DNA from 3 places in the Natranaerobius thermophilus JW/NM-WN-LF genome. Region 2 is predicted to be linked to each of the others. Evidence: riboswitches for the same ligand, from Rfam matches in the RefSeq annotation. Region 2 holds a riboswitch; each other region holds the start of a gene.
What was found. Region 2 has a riboswitch for cyclic di-GMP ahead of NTHER_RS12420 (glycogen-binding domain-containing protein). Riboswitches for the same ligand answer to the same signal wherever they lie in the genome.
Positions count from the first base shown of each region.

Region 1: linked by a shared signal. The riboswitch ahead of NTHER_RS10870 (HD-GYP domain-containing protein) and the one ahead of NTHER_RS12420 (glycogen-binding domain-containing protein) in region 2 are both predicted to bind cyclic di-GMP.
Region 3: linked by a shared signal. The riboswitch ahead of NTHER_RS11110 (methyl-accepting chemotaxis protein) and the one ahead of NTHER_RS12420 (glycogen-binding domain-containing protein) in region 2 are both predicted to bind cyclic di-GMP.

Region 1 is NC_010718.1:2,254,860-2,262,005, forward strand. Features, by position in the region: gene lepB (signal peptidase I) at 1-351, opposite strand, end outside; gene amrS (AmmeMemoRadiSam system radical SAM enzyme) at 552-1,622, opposite strand; gene NTHER_RS10865 (3'-5' exonuclease) at 1,765-4,359, opposite strand; gene NTHER_RS10870 (HD-GYP domain-containing protein) at 4,492-5,601, opposite strand; cyclic di-GMP riboswitch class I at 5,801-5,904, opposite strand; gene NTHER_RS10875 (deoxyribodipyrimidine photo-lyase) at 6,097-7,146, shown strand, end outside.
Region 2 is NC_010718.1:2,629,782-2,636,927, forward strand. Features, by position in the region: gene NTHER_RS12410 (sensor domain-containing diguanylate cyclase/phosphohydrolase) at 1-1,562, opposite strand, end outside; gene NTHER_RS12415 (hypothetical protein) at 1,786-2,751, opposite strand; gene NTHER_RS12420 (glycogen-binding domain-containing protein) at 2,751-3,431, opposite strand; cyclic di-GMP riboswitch class I at 3,517-3,609, opposite strand; gene NTHER_RS12425 (methyl-accepting chemotaxis protein) at 3,832-5,550, shown strand; gene NTHER_RS12430 (Na+/H+ antiporter NhaC family protein) at 6,101-7,146, opposite strand, start outside.
Region 3 is NC_010718.1:2,313,252-2,320,397, forward strand. Features, by position in the region: gene NTHER_RS15335 (N-acetylmuramoyl-L-alanine amidase) at 1-243, shown strand, start outside; gene NTHER_RS11095 (lipoate--protein ligase) at 454-1,443, opposite strand; gene ltrA (group II intron reverse transcriptase/maturase) at 2,035-3,462, opposite strand; gene NTHER_RS11110 (methyl-accepting chemotaxis protein) at 3,845-5,575, opposite strand; cyclic di-GMP riboswitch class I at 5,748-5,830, opposite strand; gene NTHER_RS11115 (diguanylate cyclase) at 5,887-7,146, opposite strand, start outside.

The DNA.
Region 1 (7,146 bases), 370 kb from region 2:
AAACTTTATTTTGTCACCTGGCATCCCAATCACTCTTTTAATCCAAAAGTGATCTCCTTGATTATCTAGTATTCTGCTTATTATGGGACTTTCAATCAAGCCGTCCATCCAATTTCTATCCCTATTAACTCTACTATCCAGGACTACTATATCCTGATATTCAGGTTCATTATCCAAGTGATAGGGGATTTTAAATGCAATGACTTTATCCCCATCAGTGAAAGTAGGTTCCATTGATGAACCTCTAACAGCATACACTTGAAAAATAAATATATTTATTATTATCACGGTTATTAATATGAAAACTATTTGTTTAATCCAACGATAAATTTCGCTTATTAGTCCGAGCATCCACAAAGTCTCCTTTATTGATATTTTAAAATCTTATTAAGAGGATAAAGTAATAAATGTTTTTTTCGCTTTTCTCTCAACTTGTCCATTCTTACTCAAATTCAATCCTTAATATCACCCTAATTCAAAGTTGTTATTCCTATCAATATTATCACTTTATTTTATTATAATGCTTATCACTTTTGGTAAGCAATGGAATCTTAATACCATTTCCCTGGAATTAATGTGTGGCAAAACCGGCATCTACCCTCATCTGTAATATTTAACTCTTGAATTGAAAAATGAAAACGATTTACAAGAACATTCCCACATCTGTGACAAAAAGTAGAATTATATAAATGCCCAGCAACATTACCAATGGTCACATAATTAAGACCTTCTTCTTTGGCTATAGACCGGGCTTCTTCTAGTACATTCAAAGGAGTCGGTGATAAATGTGTCAACTTGTAAACCGGTACAAAACGGCTAAAATGTAGAGGAATATCATATCCTAAGTTTTGATATATCCACCGACACATGGTCCGGATCATTCGAGGATTATCATTTAGTGTAGGAACGACTAAATTTACTAATTCCAGCCAAGCCCCTTGTTCCCTGACAATTTTTGCCGTATCTAAAACAGGTTCTAACTGTCCTTTAACCACATCTCGATAAAATTTATTACTAAATCCTTTCAAATCAATATTAACCCCATCTAAAAAGGTGATCAATTCCTTCATTGGCTCAGGGTTAATAAAGCCATTGGTATTTAACAAAACCTCCAGATTTTGAGATTTTGCTTCTCTGCTAATTTCATACAAATATTCATAGAATACAGTGGGTTCGTTTCCGGTAAAGGCAAGTATTTTTATATTGTTTTTTAATGCATTTTTTACTACATCAACAGGAGATAAGTAATGATACTCTTTTACTATGTCGATATCCCCTTGGGATAAGCGCCAATTATGACAGTATTCACACCTTAAATTACACCCTACTGTGCCTACATTATAACACCAAACCCCTGGTCTATAATGAGAAAAGGGTAGTTTTTCTACAGGATCACTACTTACCAAAGAAGGTCGATTATAGACCTGGGAATATAGAGTCCCTTGTTTGTTTTGTCTGTTTAAGCAGGAGCCTTTTTCACCTAGATGGATAACACATCTCTTGGGACATAGTTCGCATTGCACAACGCCCTTTCCAAGTTTTTGATAAAACATGGCTTCTTTAGCAAAAAAATTATAACACCCCTGGCATTTTTCAGAAGCAAAAAAGTATCTTTTATTCACATGAATTCACCCCTAAATATCCGTTAAATTCCATTCTCCACTGATTAATAATATTCTAAACCATTGGCCTTCATACTTTGGAATTTAAACATTTAGGAGTTTTATATTTTCCCACAGCTAAAGTAGTGGTGTGGGCTTTCTGCTAGTGTTTATCGTAATCACTCTTTATAAAATTTAGATATTTTTTAGGTATTAATTTGGCAAATCGACTGATGGCTTGATTAAAACTATGTTCATCTTTACTAGCCCAGCTAATAAATAAAGCTTGTTTAGCCCTAGTCATAGCTACATAAAACAATCTATGTTCTTCATCGATATTGCCAAGTTTTTTGTTTCTAAAGTAGGGAAAATTATTGTCATCGGCAGAAGCTATAAATACCGCATCAAATTCTAAACCTTTTGCCTGATGAACAGTTAGTAATGCCACTTTATCCTGGTCCAAGACATGCCTGTCAGAGTCACTTCCCAAAGATACATATTCTAAAATATTCTTTAACGACATATTGGGAGATAGAGTCTCGTCATCAAAATAGTCAAAAATTGACACTAACTCTTTAAGGTTATTAATTCGTTGCTTATCTTTTTTCCAATAATCAGCCAACCCGGATTCTTGGATGACATGGGAAAGTAGTTCTGGAGGGCGCATAGTCAAGGTTTTTCTGCGCCAGGAATTTAAGGCTATAGCCAGGTTGGCAAATTTATCTCCATAACTATTGACATATTCTTTTCGTTTTTCAATTCCGGGCTTGATTTTCTCTAACAAGATCTGCAGTAGTTCAAAAGTGGCTTCTACATCATCCATAGCTCTATGAGTCGGTTTACTAGAAATTTGTAAATCTTCACAGAGACTTTCTAAGTTATACTTTTCCAATCTAGGAAAATAACGACGAGATATATCCACAGTATCATAGCCGTGTAGCTCCAAATCCTGATTTAAAAGTTTTTTACACTGATTCTCTACCATTGTTATATCGTAATTGACATTATGTCCTACCAGGTCACAATCATCTATAAAATTAGTAAAAGAAGCCAGAGACTTCTCCGGAGGTTTACCTTGCTCTAATAAGACTTGATCTGAGATGCCGTGAACCTGGAATGATTCACCAACGGGCTTGGAGTTTCGTAAATATTCATGAAATTCATCAACCACACCATCTTTCCCTGCCTTTAAAGCTGCTAATTCAATAATTTCATCCTTTGTAGTATCTAGACCTGTTGTTTCAACATCAAAAACAACTAATTTATTTTGTTCAAATTTATTTACTAATCGGGCAAAGGGATCTCTGTATTTTAAAGTTGATGTATTGGCAAAATCTACTAACTTGAGGCCAACATCAGATGGAATATTTAAGAGTGTTTCTATTGTTTTTTCACCAATACCTCGGGCAGGTTTTTGCAAAATTCTTCTCAAACTATTACTGTCGTGTTTGTTAAACAATAATCTCAAGTACGCCATGGCATCCTTTATTTCAGATCTTCTAAAGAACTTATAACTATCTACAGTAAAGTGAGGTATCTGGTTTTTAGCTAGTTCTTGGGAAATCAAGTGATTAACTTGATTTGTCCTGGTCAATAAGGCAATATCTTGAAATTTAAACCCTTGCTCCCGAACCAATCTAAAAATTTGATCTGCTATTAACTCTACTTCTTGTTGCCGATGGGCACCTTTAATAATCCCGGTTTTTTCACCTTCTACTTGTGCTTCAGGCCAAATATCCAAAGAATCTCCTTTGTACTTACTGGCTACACAGTAACAAGCCCTCAAAATATTTCGGGTGGAACGGTAGTTAACATTTAAGTTAATTTCTGTTACAGGAGAAAATTCAGACTTAAAATTTTCCATCACTTGATTGGGTGCAGACCCTCTCCATTCATAGACAGTTTGCTGAATATCTCCAAATAAAGATAAATTTTTATGTTTTTGACTCAATTCAGAAATAATCCCATATTCCTGATAGCTAGTATCTTGTACTTCATCAACCTGTACAAACTCAAATTTATCTTGCCATCGTGTTTTAGCATCTGTCCTCTCACTGAAGAGCCTGTCCACATAAAATATTAGATCCGAAAAGTCCAGGGCATGGTTTTCGGAAAGAAGCCGATTGTATTCACGAAATATCTCTTTGTGTTTGAAATCTTGATCTTTGCTCGTGTTTTTAAAATATGCTTCTGATAATCTTTCCCTAAACAATTGATCCATCTTGTCCTGTTCTCCCAATGGGTTATTAACATTTATTTTTTCCACATCTACATTTGCTGCTTTTACTCGAGCAATATAATTCATCATAAAATTAATAAATCTTTTGGCATCAGTACTGGCAATTTGAAAGTCTTTGGTCTTTATAACGTCATTTAAAATTGTCTTGGCATCTTCTTCATCAAATATATTAAAATCAGCTGGAATTCCCAAAATATCTGATTCTATTCGTATAATCTCAGCACATAAAGCATGAAATGTTTTTATAGTTGTATTTTGTGCCCTTGGACCTAAATCCTGAATGATTCTTTCCTTCATTTCCCTAGCAGCACGATTTGTAAAAGTAAGGCATAAAATCTTGTTGGGATCAAAACCATTTACAATAGCATTGGCAGCTCTAAGGCTTATAACACTTGTTTTCCCTGTACCTACAGGTGCAGTAACCAAAAGAGAACCTTCTATTTGATTTACAGCCTGCTTTTGTGAATCATTTAATTTTCGAAACAGCTCTTCAACATGATAGTTTAGATGAGAAATCAAAACCACAACCCCTCCTGGATTAAACATCCTTACTTACTCAATTATAGCAAACTCCTGTTCGCCTAGAAAGTATAAAAAAACCTGGATGTTTGGCCTTAACAGGGCTAAACTCCAGGTCTAAAATAATTATCATCATCCGGTAGCTTCTTGACTAAAATTAGATTGTTCAGCTTCACCTTCAGCAACCTTTACAATAGTTACTTTGTTATATTTAGTTTCACGCAAATCGATATCGTAAGGCTGAATATCTTGTCCCTTTTCCTTAATAATTCTTACCCTAGGGCGCAAGCTATAGCTTTCAAAGTTTTCAATAACTAAGCCTTGCCTTCCGTCATTTAAAACAACTTCGGAACCTACAGGAAAAGCAGCCACTTTTTTGAAAAAGTGTCCTACTACTCGTTTATCAAATAACGAACCCGCTCCTCCTAGAATATACTCCATAGCTTCTGAAGGAACAACTCCTTTTCTATAAGGTCTATCAGATATCAAGGCATCAAAGACATCAACTACACTGACTATGCGACTGAATACGTGGATATCTTCTCCTGCTTTTCCATTGGGATACCCTTCCCCATTATATCTCTCATGATGTTGCAAAATTACAATTTTAGCAGTAGATGGGATTTGTTCTTGGTCTTTTAATTTTTCGTAACCTTGTTGAGAATGGGTTTTTACCTGTTCATATTCTTCTTCTGTCAGTTTCCCTTCCTTGTTTAATATATCATTGGATATTTCCAGTTTTCCGACATCATGCAGAAGAGCACCTAAACCCAGCTTGTATAAATCATATGAATTAAATCCCATGGACATTCCCACAATCATTGATAAAATAGCCACATTTACTGAATGATGAAATAAGTATTCATTATACATTTTCATGTCAATAATATCCACTATAGAATTTTTACGATCTAAGACATCTTCCATTATTTTATTCAATACACTTTTTATATCATCAACTTGATTTTCTAAGGAAACTTTATTATCCACTTTTTTAAAGGTGTCTTTAATTTCTTCTACTGCCTCACGTTTCAATTCTTCATTAATCAGATCGTTAACTTCTACATCTTCTAAAAGCTCATCCTGTATATAAACAGCATTGTATCCTAATTCTTTGATTTTAGGTATGTATTTCTCTTTTAAGGTAGCCCCTTCTTGTAACAGTCTGGTTCCATTGCTACTGTATACGGGTCTAGCTAATACCATTCCATTTTCAATATCTTCTACATGTACCCTTCTCAAATCAAAACCTCCTTCAGATACTTAATCTGATTGCTAGACTAGATAGTTAAACCATTATAATTATTAGATAATTAAAAAGCCCCGGTAAGCGGGGCTAATTTTTATATACATGTATGGACAAGCTTACAAACTTTATTACTAAAAAAGTCCTAAACAAGTTATAGTATCGCAAGATAAACTTGATTTTTTTAGGTTATCCTGCGGCAGCCTGGCAGTCCTAGCAATTTAATTATATATACAATAAAGTGCCTTAGACCCATGGCTTTGCGTCCCTAACTTTCATTAGGTTTGCCCCGATAACAAGCTATCTTATTTTAATTCCCCGATGTTACTATTTTAACAAAGTTTCTCGAAATTGCATTAGGACTTAATTATCATTTTTTGAGAAATTTCGACAATTATCAACGAGGGTTTGTTAAACTTTTGCTAGAACATATAACATATATACAAAATGCCAAAACTAGTAAATTTTTATTAATTTAAGGAGTGAGCTTAATGATTCATAAAGAAAGAATAGAAATCCTCCAAGAAGTACAAACACCAGCTCAAGAAGGAAAATACGTACTCTACTGGATGCAAAAAGCACAACGAACTCATTACAATCATGCACTTGAATATGCTATCGAACAGGCCAACAAGCTCAACTTACCCCTGATCGTTTATTTTGGCTTGTACGAACAATTTCCTTATGCTAGTTCAAGACATTTTCAGTTCATGCTTCAAGGATTACAGGATGTCGCCGAAAACTTGGCGAAAAGAAATATCAAAATGATTATAAAGAGAACTTTTCCTCCTTATGGGGCAATTGAATTAGCAAAAGATGCTTCTATGATTGTAGTTGACAAGGGGTATCTTAAATTTGAAAAGGACTGGAAAGAAATACTCTCACATCAGTTAAGCTGTCCTATTCACCAAATTGAAACCGACGCCGTTATACCGGTGAATACAGCCTCTTCGAAAGAAGAGTATGCTGCCTATACATTGCGAAAAAAGCTCTTAAAAATGCTTGACATTTTCCTCACTCCTTTGATTTCAAGGAATCCAAATTTTAATTCCTTTGAGATAACAAATCTAGAACAATATAATGATATAGATATTTATACTAAAAGTGCTTCCGAAATTCTAGAGGAATTAGACATCCATCGAGAAGTACAACCCGTAACAGATATTAAAGGAGGAGAAAATCAAGCTCTAGAACAATTATCCGGGTTTTTGAACCAAGGAAAAGGTTTGGAGCTCTATATTCAAAAAAAGAATGACCCTAGTGTTCAGGCCACTTCAAAATTAAGCCCTTATTTACATTTTGGCCAAATTTCACCTTTATTTATCGCACTAGAAGTACTTAAATTTACCCAAGATTATAATCATGAATTTCTAGAACAATTAATAGTCAGAAGAGAGTTGAGCCTTAACCTGATTGAGAAAAATATTAATTATCTTACTTTATCACCACTGCCTCAGTGGTCTATAAAAACTCTAAATGAACACCGCAATGACCCGCGAAATAACTTTTATACCTTAGAAGAAATAGAAGCCGCTAACACA
Region 2 (7,146 bases):
GCAATTCTGTAACCTATCTCGGGATGTTTTTTCATGATTGTCCACTCGTCTTCATTTAATGTCCCATTTTTAGTAAGCACTTCTTCAGGGATATTGATTTTACCGATATCGTGGAGGGTTATCAAAAGGTTTAGCCGGTTCAGTTCTGAATGAGATAAACCAATTTGTTTGCCAATTTCTCGTGCCATCATCAACATGCGCCGGGCATGGCTTTCTGTTTCAAAGCTCTTGGCTTCTAAGGCTTTTAAGAGGGCATTCACAACATCGCTTCGGGCACTTCGGCTCTCGGCCAGTTTTAACTTGTACATATCATTTTCTGCCCTAGTAAGAACTTCCATCATGTCCTCCTGAATACTCTCTTTAGTTGCCGTACCCACTGCCAGAGAGAGGGGGATGTTTTTCACATAAGTACCCTTGCATTTATAATTTATTACCTTACATATGTCCCTAGCTTCTTCATCCGTAATATCCGGGAGTAGGATTACAAACTCATCTCCTCCCCACCTGGCAATTTCAGCTTTTTTACGAGATGATTCATCACATGATTCATGCAAAATCTGAGCTACCTTTAGTAACATTTCATCACCAACATGATGGCCGTAAGAATCATTAATCATTTTAAGTCCATTTAAATCTGCCATTATCACACTAATAGGGAAATAACTGCTACTTCCTTTTCGGGTTTCACCATCCAAGCGAGTTAGTTCACCTTCTAAATAAGCACGATTATACAGTCCAGTTAAACTATCGTGAAAACTTAAGTACTGAATTTTTTCATCCTTATTTCTGCGTACAGTAACATCTCGGGCTACTGACTGAAATTCAACTAGCTCACCCATGTCATTAAAAATAGGGCAATCAATCCAGTGCTGCCAATAAGCTTTCCCATCGGCACCGGTAACCTGATGTTCGTATGAAAGAACCCTGGGGTTATTCGTAAGGTTTTGATATTTTTGCCAAACTTTATCTCTTTCCTGCTCAGGGACAAACTCTATCCACTTTTTTCCCAGCAAATCATGTTTTGTCTGACCAAAAAAATTACAATAAGATTTGTTAACAAAGGTTAAAGTGGTATCAGGAAGCCACCTGCACACCAGCTCTAACTGCTCTTCTATTAAAGCCTGATACCTAGCCTTTTCCCGAAGAAGCTTGTCCTCTGCCCGTTTTTGCTTACTAATATCTATAAAAGAACCCACTAATTTTAAAGGCTTGCCCTGCTCATCCTCAACTAAAGAGGCAGACAAGTGAACATCAAACAATTCTCCATCTTTTTTTCGGGCAATCAATTCGCCAACCCAAGTCCCCTTTTCAAAAAGCTCATCCAAAATCTTTTGGGTTTTGTCAATGTTTTTCCAAAACTCCAGAGCGGACCGGCCTAAAATTTCTTGTTCTTCTTCATACCCCCACAAATCTAAAAAGGATTGATTGACATAAGTGATATATCCTTCCAAATCCGTAAAGGCAATGGCATTAATGGACGAATTTATAGCCTGTTCTTTTACTTTCAATTCTTTATTTATGTGGTCAGTAATTCTATTAACATCGCTTTTTAAGTCGTTCATATACTAAGCCCCCCCCCACGTATAAATCTTACTAAATCAATAATTTTTTGTTAAAATTTGTCGAAAATTCCCATAAATTTATTATAACATTTATTTTCTAAAATATTAATACTTGTTAATATTCTTACTAAAGTTTAAATTAGCATCATACAGTCAAAAAAAAACCTGACCCGAATAATCCGAATCAGGTTGAACAATATTGGTTAAAATCATAAGATATCAATCAAGCTTTTTGTGACAAGAAAGAGCCGCCTATATTTCCCGAGACTATTTGATAGACATCTTCAGCTCCTTGCTGAATATTTGAAGCAAATTCCTGTCCACCAGAAACCATTTCCTCTTTGATTGTTGAAGCAGTTTGGGTTATATCTTCTCCAATAGAAACTGTATTTTCTTTAACATTTTCCCCTTCGTTTCTAACTATCTCGTAATTACTTTCAATATCCTCAATATGATTCTCTATTTCGGCATGTCCACTGCTAATTGTATCAGGAATTCTATTAAATGGTTCTTTAACTTCTGAAAACTCTTGGAATCCTTGGTAAACCCCGACGGCTCTATCTACAACACCATCCCCCTCTTTAAAGCCTTCTGCCACATGATTTACTCCTCGAGCTACGGCTCCTGCAGTTTTGGCAACATCTTTACCAACAGTAACTGCAGTTTCTACCCCCGTTGAAGCTATATCTCTAGCTGAACTTCTCATTTCACCAGCAACATCTCGTATTTCTGTAGCACTTTCCCTTATCTCATCATAACTGTGTTCAACTTGTTCTGCTGTCTTATTTACTTCAGTTTTAACATTGTCTCTAGTTTCCTGAATAGTTTCTGTAACTTCTTGCGTTGTTTCCTGAACAGTTTCTCCAATTTGAACTATGCCATCTTTAACCTGTTCTCCTACCGATACTGCTGTTTTTACAGTTTCTCTAGCAGTATCAGCAGCTGTTTCAACCCCTTCTCTAACACGAGTAGTAATTGTATCGATAACTCCTTTGTCTTCTTGATTAGTCTTCGTATCTTTAGTTTCTACCTCTTCTTGTGTTTTTTGAATTTCTTTTGCTTGTGTATTTTGCTGATCATCAACCTGTTTATCTGTTGATTTTGATTCTTGAGTTTGTTGGGGCTGGATTGATTGAATTCTCTCTGTAACTAACCCTGTTAACCTACCTCCTCCTTCAATAATAGTCATTAAACATCCCCCCTTATAGAATAATAACCTTTTTCTAATAATTGAAATTTATCTTCTAAAATAAATGCTCCATCCACAAACAATTTTAAAGTCCATAACCCGCAGGGTAGTTGATGCTTTGAATTTCTCAAATCTAACCAAAACCACAACATCTTTGTTTGAGTTTCTTTAGAATTAGTTTCAATAAGATAGTTTTCACTAACTTGAAATAAATTTCCTTGAGGTGTATACCATGCTGTAGTAATCGAATGAAGTCCAGTAACTTGTGTAAACAAAAACCTGGCAACAATTTTTTGATCCAAAAATCTATCATACTGCCTTTTATGATTCTTTATTGGTTTTTCGGACATTACTGAGGATAATTTATACTCTTCAATATGGACACTATATTTTTGGTTATTGTACAACCTTTCCCCTCGTTCATTGATTATTATGACTGACCAAATCTGATCATCGTTGTCTAGCATATAAATATTAGCTTTAGGATCATTAAGTCTCAAATTTCCATTTATTAAAAAGGCATACAAATGTTCACCCGGTGGCAGTTTTATCGTTTTTAACCAACAGTCTTTATCTTCTTCCATTAGCAAACTATTTTGATATTTAGTGAAATTTCCGATTATTTCAACATATTCTATCGGAATATTGGGATCTTTATCTAAACTTAAAGTAACTTCCACATTATCACTTCCTTAGAATTACTTCTTTGAGAGTTTAGGTTAAAAAAAGCTACTTCACGAAGAAGTAGCTTCTGCTTACTTCTTCCTTGGCAACCCGACTGTCTTTTATTGACGTTTTGTCAACAAAAGACTCGTGGCTTTGCGCCCCCACCTCACGGCAGGTTTGCCATTTTCAAGAAAGAATTATAGTATTTTAAATTAAAATATTGTAATATTGGTTCTGTTATTATTAACTTTCTAGTTAAATAGACAAAATCCTTTAGGACTATTGTATTATTTTTCCACACTACTCTATAAAACATAAGAGAAAAGTTTTATAGAAATAATTTTAAAGTTAAAGTACAATATTACCAGACAATATTAGACAATATATACCAAATTATAAGGAGGGAGGAAAAATATGAAAAAGTTAGTCCAAAGAAGTATTAAGAACAGGTTAATATCAGGAGTCGTAGCCTTGACAATTATTATGGTAGTTGCCCTAATACTATTAAATAACTATACTATCGAAGATATAGTAGAAACCACAGTTAATGATAAATTAGAGGGAGACCATGAGATGGGACTAAGAGTCGTTGAAAACAACTTTAGCGGAAATTGGCATATATTAGGAGACGAATTATATAAAGGAAATGTAACTGCAGATGAAATGACAGGAACTTTAGATAATATCCAAGAAAGTACCGGATCTGTAGCAACTATTTTCAAAGGTGACACCAGTGTGGCTAGTAATCTTACAGATAGTGAAGGAGAAAGGGCAATCGGAACTCAAGTTGATGAAGAAGTATCCCAGACTGTTTTGGAAGAAGGAGAACGGTTTACTGGTCAAATAGAAATTTTAGGAACCCCCCATGAAGTTATGTATTCTCCTATAGAAAATCCCGAAGGTGAAGAAATCGGTATTTGGTTCACAGGTGTGCCCATTGATGATGTCAATAACTTGATCAATCAAGGAAATATGAGTTTTATTTTTTTCTCTTCCATAATAATTATTATCGCCTTAATACTCTTTTATATTGCAATCAATAAAATTGTTAAGCCAATTAAAGGGTTGACCTCTTTGTTAGATAAATTTTCCACATTAGATTTATCATCAAGTGAAGAAGATAATACTAATAGTTATTTAAAACGTTCAGATGAAATAGGTAAAATGGCTAAAGCCATGATGAACATGCAAGAAGCAGTTGTACAGTTGATTAAAAATATTAATGATAAATCAAACCAGGTCACTTCCTCGGCAGAGGAATTAAGTGCAAACGCCGAAGAAAATACCAGTGCAGCTAATGAAGTTTCAAAGGCAGTAGAAGAAATTGCTCAAGGTGCCACCAGCCAAGCCGAGAAAACAGATCAAAGCTCTAATGTTACTGAAGAACTTGGAAAAATCATTGAAAAAGAACAGAGCTGTGTAGATAGTTTAAATCAAGCTATTGAAGAAGTAACCAATAAAAAAGAAGAGGGTACTGAAGCAGTTAAAAACTTGCACGAAAAAACAAATGAGACTAACAGTGCCATCAAAGAAATCACAGAAGTAATTGAAAAAACTCACTCAAGAACCCAAGAGATTAAAGAAGCAAGTAGTCACATAACAGATATAGCTGAGCAAACAAACTTATTAGCCCTTAACGCCAGTATTGAAGCTGCTCGGGCAGGCGAGCATGGACAAGGTTTTGCAGTGGTAGCTAACGAAATTAGACAACTTGCAGAAAAGTCAAATGAATACTCAGAAAATATCTTGAACAATATCGATGGGTTAAATAAACAGGCAAATGATGCAGTTAAAACAATGGAAAATGTAAAGCAAATAATAAAAGAACAAAGTGTTTATGTGGAAGAAACCGGTTCCAAGTTCGATGGAATTTCTAATGCCATAGAAGGAGTAGAAAGTCAGTTATCCGAACTCAATGAATTTGGAAAAGAAATGAATAATAAGAAACAAGAGATTATAAACGCACTACAAGACCTGTCTTCAATAGCTGAAGAAAACTCATCAAGTACTGAAGAAATTTCATCAACTGTGGAAGAACAAACTGCAAGTATGGATGAAATCGCTTCAGCCAGTGAACAATTGACAAAATTAGCTGAAGAAATGCAAGAAGAAATAAATAAGTTTTCGTATTAATAAGACTCATATTGCGATATTGACGGTCTTTTCTCCGTGCTCCGATTTTATGTGTGCCGTAGGAATAAGAATGATGACACTTACATTTAATTGGGCTGTTCAAAGTTAATTGAACAGCCCAATCTACATAAAAGGCTACAAACCCTTAACAAACATTTAAATATGTTAATAAATTAGATTATGTTCCTAGACTTATTCAGAATGGGAGTGCACATAATTTTGTGTAAATAATTAACATTATCATTAAAAACAAAGCAATTCCGATTAATATAATATGCGTTTTGTTAATTTTTTCTTATTTAGATAACTATTTATTAAATTCGACATCTTAAAATGCCTCCTTTTTATAAGTAGATTCGTTTTTACCTGGCACTATAATAAGTCCGCACTAATTTTCTTTTAGTACGGACTTATTGCTCTTAAAATTCCTTTTCTCTGTTGTAACTCATTGATTTATACAAGTTATACCAAGTTAATCAACTGTATACGCTAATTAAATGTAATTCGCTAGCTAAATGCTGTATTCGTTAACTTAGTCTGTAGGTGTTCACTAAGCGCTATCTTCTGAAGGTTTCAAATTAGGTATACCTAAATATATTGCCAAAAGCACACAACCGAGCATTAAGAAATTGTAGTGCAAGTTCGGGATTATTGTGAGTGGCGAAATTCCAGCAAGTGAACCTGCCAGCAAGATTTGAGCCCCATAGGGAAGCATTCCCTGGGTTACTGATGCAAAAATATCCAGCATACTAGCACTTCTTCGCAGATCAACACCATTTTCTAAAGCAATATTCTTCGCCAAAGGTCCACTGATTATAATTGCAACAGTGTTATTGGCAGTACAAATGTCGGCAGCTGCTGATAAAGCACCAATCCCCAGCTCTGCCCCTTTTCGAGTTTTGACCCGCCTTGATATTTGATCGACCAAAAAGGCCAGTCCACCTTCTTTTCGTATCATGGCAGCCAGTCCACCAGCAAACAATGACAAGAAGAAAACTTCGTTCATATCAGTAAAACCTTGATATGCGGCTTGAGACAGTTCTAAAGCTGTAAAATCTCCGTAAACAACTCCAATTAGCCCAGCCAATACCAAACCTAAAAACAGAACAACAAAAACATTTACACCCATCAAAGCAAAGACAAGTACAAATATATAGGGTAAAACCTTAATAATTTCAAAGGGATAATCTCCATCTAAAGCAGCAACATCACCGACAAATAGTAAAATAATCAAAGATATAATAGCGGCAGGGAGTACAATCAAAAAGTTCATTTTAAACTTATCTTTCATTTTAACTCCCTGGGTCTGAGTAGCGGCAATTGTTGTATCGGATATAATTGACAAATTGTCACCAAACATGGCACCACCAATCACAATTCCCATCATGACCGGCATAGAAACTCCAATTTCGGGACCCAAGCCAACGGCAATTGGCGCAACTGCACCGATAGTTCCCATTGAAGTTCCCATGGCCAGGGATATAAAAGCACTTATCAAGAATAAACCAGGTAGCAACAGGCGAGCAGGCACCATAGTAAGCCCTAGATTAACAGTAGATTCAACGCCTCCCATACCTTCTACTACTGCTGAAAAGG
Region 3 (7,146 bases), 320 kb from region 2:
TTGGCAAATAGCCTACAAACAGCTTTAGTAAACAAACTTGGTACAATAGATAGAGGTACTCTGGATAGAAGTTTCTATGTGCTCAGGCACGGAAATATGCCTTCGGCTTTAGTAGAGCTGGCTTTCGTTTCTAATTACTGGGAGGAATCTCTATTAAAAGACAATTATTTTAGACAAAACGCAGCCCAGGCCATTACCGATGGTGTTTATAATTATTTTAAAAGCATCTCTCAAAGTTACTAGCCTACCTCACTTAACACTTAACAGGAAATGGCATAAAATCAACCCTTCATATAGAAGCTGATTAGTTAATAAATTGATGAAATAACAAAACATATTATAAGCGAGGCAAGCTAATTTAGTCTGCCTCGCTTTAGTTTATCGTACTAATTTAGTTAATTTGCACTTTTTTACTTGACCCGATTTACTTAACCAAAAATATTAGCAAACATATTATGTTGTAATAAATTCTGCAAACTCCTCGGGATCAATCCCTTGAAAATAATCTTCCAAGTCAATCTCTTTCTCTTGTAAAGCCTTTTTTAGGCTTTCTTGTTCATAAGTTTGATTACATAAGAAGTTTTCCAGTTCTTCAAGCTCTCTTCTGGTGAAAAAATCACCGTAAATTTTACAGTCTTTAATTTTACCTTTGCGAACATTTAATTTTACATTGATCAAACCACAGGAGAATTTATCAACTTTACTAATTTCAAAAGCCGGGGACTTACCCCAATTCCATTCCCATTTACTAAATTTATTTTCTGCAGCGTCTTCAATTTTCTTAAGCTCTTCTTGACTTAAGACATATTCCTCAACACCTAAAGTATTAGAAATATATTCTAGAAGATAGTTTTTCAACTCATAAATTGACATATCTTGATCCATATAATCTTTAATGTTTGCCACTCTACTTTTAACTGATTTTACCCCTTTTGACTTAATCTTAAGGTCATTTGCCTTTAGAGCTTTGGTTAAATTGGACATTTCGGAGTTAAATAATAAGGTCCCATGGCTTAATATCCTTCCATTGGCATAATACTGGGCGTTTCCTGAAATTTTCTTGCCGTCTACCAGAATATCATTTCGCCCGGAAAGTTCAGCTTTTACCCCTAGTTCATTAAGGGCCTCTATTATCGGTCTCGTAAATTTCTCAAAATTATTAACATCTTCCTTGTCCGCTTTTTGAACAAAAGAAAAATTCAAATTACCTTCATCATGGTAAACTGCCCCGCCGCCAGAAATTCTTCTAGCCACTATGATATCGTGCTCATCAACAAACTCTTTATTAATTTCTTCAATAGTGTTCTGATACTTACCTACGATAATAGATGGTTTGTGAATGTAAAAAAACAAATAGCTGTCTTCCGGTGCTTCATTTATTAAATATTCCTCAAGAGCAAAGTTGTAATACGGTATGTTCCAGTCCGTTTGTATGTATCTCATTTTTCATCCCTCCAGATCTATGCAAGTTTATTATTACTATTATAATAACATTAATTAGTTCAATGTGTTAACGCTTATCAATCACAAGTTATCTCGGTAAATGAATAGCTTAACAAGTCCACTCATTCTCTTCCATTAAAAAGTTCTGTTTTCATCTAAAGAATACTCAATTGCTTGATCAGATTCCGCGTAAGTCAAACAAAAAAAGCCGAGAATGTGAAAATGCTTCAATTGATAATATTACACTATCATCAACTAAATACAACAGCGCCTATCCAAAATAAAAAGTGCTGTACTCCCTACATATATAAATCATAAGAAGTACAGCCCTTAACCTATCTTTGTTCATCTTTAATTAATATACTTTAATAGTTGTCTTCTACCTACCACTCTTTCCATACCTTTCCTGCCAGATCAGAATGAGGTTTTAAAGTCTGTTTACCTGGTTTATTTTTTATGCAATAGCAAAATCAACTAACCGTTAGCTTTTTTAACTCATTAATACTTAATCGAGTAGGAGGTAGATAATTATTTTATCTACCGACCTCTCACACCACCGAGCAAACCGTTCGGTACACGGCGGTTCCTAGTTTACGCTTTAACTTGTCGATAATATTCCGAAAAGAATAGGAAACCAAATCCTTTGATTACATCATTTCCAAGGGATTTGGATAAGACGGGGCTATTGGAAATTCTCCAGTAGCCCTTTCTTGTGTTTGCATATTCCCATGCTTTGTATTTATTGGCTCCAAAGAACTTGAGCATTTTAAATTTTGTTCTCACTTTCTTCCATTGTTTCCAGTAAATCATGCGAATACGCCTTCTCATCCAACTGTCAGTATTTATTAACAGATTCTTCATATCAGCTGGTTTAAAGTAGTTAACCCAACCCATAATGTATCGGCTAAGTTTCTTTGCTCTGGCTTCGTTGCTTATTCCATAACTTCTAGATGTGAGTTCTTTTATTCTCGTTCTCATCTTTGTAACTGATTTAAGATGAACTCTTAATCTGGCTTTTCCTTTATGTCTGTAAAAGCCAAACCCAAGAAATCTTACCTTTCCTACATAGGCAACTACAGTTTTATCTTTATTTACTTTGAGAAATAGTTTATTTTCGATGAAGGGTAGTATGTTCTTCAAGGTGCGTCCGGCACTTCTTCTGCTTTTACAAAAGATTAGCAGGTCGTCCGCATAGCGGACGAATTCGTGCCCCCTTTTCTCAAGTTCTTTATCCAATTCGTGGAGCATTATGTTACTGAGGATAGGGCTAAGAGGCCCGCCCTGGGGCACGCCAACTTCTGTATCCTTATAGGTGTGTTTGATCATTACTCCTGCTCTTAGATATTTGTTGATAAGAGATATTACTCGACCGTCTTTTATTGTCTTAGATAGCACTTCTATCAATTTGCTCTGGTTTACTGTGTCAAAGTATTTCTCCAAGTCCATATCTACTACATATTTGTATCCTTCATTTATGTTTTGTTGACTTTTCTTAATTGCATCATGAGTACTGCGTCCAGGGCGAAAACCATAGCTGTTATCTGAGAATTGCTCCTCATATATTGGAGATAGTACTTGGGCTATTGCTTGTTGGATTACCCTGTCTACCACTGTAGGTATGCCTAATTTTCTTTTCTTCCCATCTTCTTTAGGTATCTCTACCCTTCTGACGGGATTAGGGCGGTATTTACCGTCCAGGACTCTTTGCCTGAGGTGGTCCCCGTTTTCTTTGAGATATTGTAGAAGTTCATCTACTCCCATCCCATCAATCCCGTGAGAGCCTTTGTTGGATTTTATTTTCTTGAATGCTTTATTCATGTTGTCTCTATCCAAAATTTCCTCTAGCAAATTCCCCTTCGACAAGTTTGCATTGGAGATGTTGTTTTCAGTTATCCTTAAAGAACTGTGCACTCCCGCATATCCTTCGTGTTCCGCACTATTCTTCTGCGGTGAGCCTTCTTTGCAGCTTTCGCCTGTCAGAAGTTGGCGGCACTTCATTCCTTTATTGGTAACAGTCATTTACTGATCTCCTCCTAGGTTCATCCCTTCCTTAATGATGTCGACCTCATCAAGTACTATGGAATCTGCTGACTTCTCATGACAAATCTTATTTCAACCGTGGTTCGAAGTTCATCTTGCCACGTCCATGAGACCTCCCACGGTAAGACGATTAACTTTCATTCCATGTACCCACATCATTTACACTGGTATGTCCGTGTAGTTGATTGGACTTCGTTTTGTATTGCAAACTCATCCCATACCTTATGCCTGATGATGTTCGTGTGCCTTGGGTCGGAATTTTGCCTTAAGCTTCCTTCAGATCCCACCTCACGATGGGCACCCTTGCTCTTGGCTAATGGTTGGTAACTACAAACCCCCATAGTGGACTTACACCACCTAGCTAATCGTCATGCATGGCGCACAATTTAGAAATTTCTTCTTGCATTTCTTCAGCCTGTTTGGCAAGCTGTTCACTGGCTTTAGCTATTTCATCCATACTTGCAGTTTGCTCCTCTACAGAAGAAGAAATTTCTTCAGTACTAGATGAATTCTCTTCAGCAATAGCAGATAAATCTTGTAATGCATCTATAATCTCTTGTTTCTTAGTATCCATTTCCCCTCCCGTATCTTGAAATTCTTCGGTTTTCTGCTTAATTTTTGATATTTTATCAGCAATATCTTGGAATTTATCTTTAGTGTTATCTACATTATTGTGTTGATTAGTTATCAACTCTTTAGTCTCTTCCATGGTATTGACTGTTTCTTCAGATTTTTCTTTTAATTCTTTAACAGCATTTTCTATTTCTTCCGAGTGTTTATTGCTTTGCTCCGCTAGCTTTCTAATCTCATCTGCAACTACAGCAAAACCTTTTCCATCTTCTCCGGCTCTGGCAGCTTCTATGCTTGCATTAAGGGCAAGTAAGTTTGTTTGTTCAGCTATATCTTTAATTGTATCAGTAACAGATTGTATCATGTTAGAACTCTCTTTAGTTTGGTTAACAACGTTATACATTGTATCAGTAGCTTCACTCACCTTTTCTGTTTCTGAAGTGAGACTATTTACTGTCTCTAAACCTTCATCTTTAGATTCAATCACTTCTTGAGTTATATCAATTAATTTTTGTACGTTTTCCTGGTCTGCATCAATAATTTCACCTAATTTTTGGGCACTATCTGAACATTTTTCTGTTTTTTCCGCTTGATTACTCGCTCCACTTGCTATATCTTCTACTGCTTTAGATACTTCGTTAGCAGCGCTGGTATTCTCTTCAGTATTTGCACTCAATTCTTCGGAGGAAGACGCTAACTGTTCACTGGTTTCTTTTATAGTTTTAATTAGTTCAGTGATTTTTGACTGCATTTGAACTAAAGCATTTGTTATAACACCAATTTCGTCTTGTCTTTTTAAATAATCATTAGCTTTATGTTCTTCATCAAAAGTGAAATCATATTCAGCAAGTTTATTAATTAACCCTGTCAAAACACCTATAGGTGCAATAATTTTATTTAGTACGATAACAGAAATGATTAAAAATATTATTACTAACAAACCAGAAAACATGATAAAATAAGTATTACCTTGATTGACAATATTATTGATATCTTCCACCGGTACACCCACAAACAACATTCCAATAGCTTCTCCGTTTTCATTTTCTATTGGGACATATACCGACTCATATGGTTTTCCTAATATTTCAGCTTCCCCTTCATAGTTATCCCCTTGTTCCAATACGGTTTCTGCTACTTGTTCTTCGGATTGAGTACCAACAATTCGTTCTCCGGTTTCGTCTGTAATGCTGGTAGCAACTCTCGTAGCCCCTTTAAATAAAGTGACTACAGCTCCCGTTCTTTCTTCGATATTATCCAAAGTTCCAGTCATTTGTTCTGCAGGTACAGTTCCTTTATATAACTCCTCATCTTGAATATGCCAGTTACCTGAGTACTCCTGTTCTAGTGCATAAAGGCCCATCTCTTGATCTCCTTGTAATTTTGCATTAACTGTTGTGTCTATTACATCTTCAATTATGTAATCATTTAAAAAATTTAAAGCTACTGCAATAATAACTACCATTATGATTACACCCACAACCAACTTATTTCTGATACTATTTACTAAAAACCTTTTCATTCAAATCACCTCCTGTAAAATAACTAGATAAACCATAAACTAAGACATTAGACCATCTTTTAGTTGTAAATTTATTAGATCTATGCACACCTCCTTTTTCCGAGATTCCCTATAAAAACAAACAATATAAAAAATACTGCCCCCAATAAAGAAGCAGTATAGCACCCACTTCCTTGGCGGCCCGACTGTCTTTACAAACTGTAAAGACTCGTAGCTTTGCGCCCCTACCTCACGATAGGTTTGCCCTTGTCAAGGATAAACTGTCAGTTTAAAATTATTTGACTGTAAATATCAATTTCTTGATCACAATATCAGCGTGTCATGATCTTCAAAAAAACTTCTACCAAACCAGGATCGAATTGAGTTCCAGCACATCTTTTAATTTCTGATAGTGCTGTTTGTTGGGAAACAGGTTTTTTATAGGTCCTACCATGAGTCATAGCATCATAAGCATCAACGATCAATAATATCCTTGCCAGTAACGGAATCTCTTCACCCTTTAATCCATTGGGATAGCCGTCGCCATCCCATCTTTCATGGTGAGAATTAATCTCCTCAGCAATGTGACATAAATTGTTTGAGTTTAAAGCTATACGTTTGCCAACTTCAGGATGTTTTTTAATAAGATGCCATTCTTTTTCTGTCAATGGTCCACGTTTTTTTAATATATCAGATGATATAATTACTTTACCTATATCGTGCATTGTCGCCAATAGGGACAGTCTGCATAATTCATCTTCATCTAAACCCAAAGCTTTTCCAAATTCATAACATAGATCTCTCATTCTCTTAGCATGTTCCTCTGTTTCACCACTATTTTCTTTTAATGTTCCTAATAAGATAGATATAATGTCATTTCTGACACTCGAATCTTCAACTAATTTATTCTTATACATTGAATCTTCTGCTTCTTTGAAAATTTCTTTAAAGGGTTTATCTATGTTTTCTTTTGTGGCTGTACCTACTGCAAAGTTTACCTTAATTGATTTTTTAACAATATTTTCACTTACTTCTCTAATCCTTTCCGCTATTTGATTAGCAGCTTGTTTATTTGTTTTTGGTAACAGTATGACAAACTCATCTCCACCCCACCGAGAAATAATATCTTCTTTTCTACAAGCTTTTCTTAAAGCATCAGCTACACGCTTCAAGGCCCTGTCCCCAACTTGATGACCATATGTGTCATTGATTAATTTTAAACCATTTACATCCGCTATAATTATACTGATTGGAAGTTGTGTTTTTACATCAAGTCGTGTTAATTCTTTTTCTAAATAAGCGCGATTATAGAGGCTTGTTAAACTATCATGGATGCTTAAATACCGAATTTCTTCTTCTTTCTTTTTACGTTCAGTTATATCATTGAAGATCACATAATTCCCTACTAACTCCTCTTTTATTTGAACTGGAATTATTTTAAGTAACACATCTACCGGTTTATCTGTTTTACTATAACAAGTTATTTCCGCAGTAATATTAGTTTCTCCATGACTGGTTTGCTCTTTATTCGCTATGTCAATTTTTAATACATCAAATATATTTTTCCATTTAATTTCATAAATACAATATCC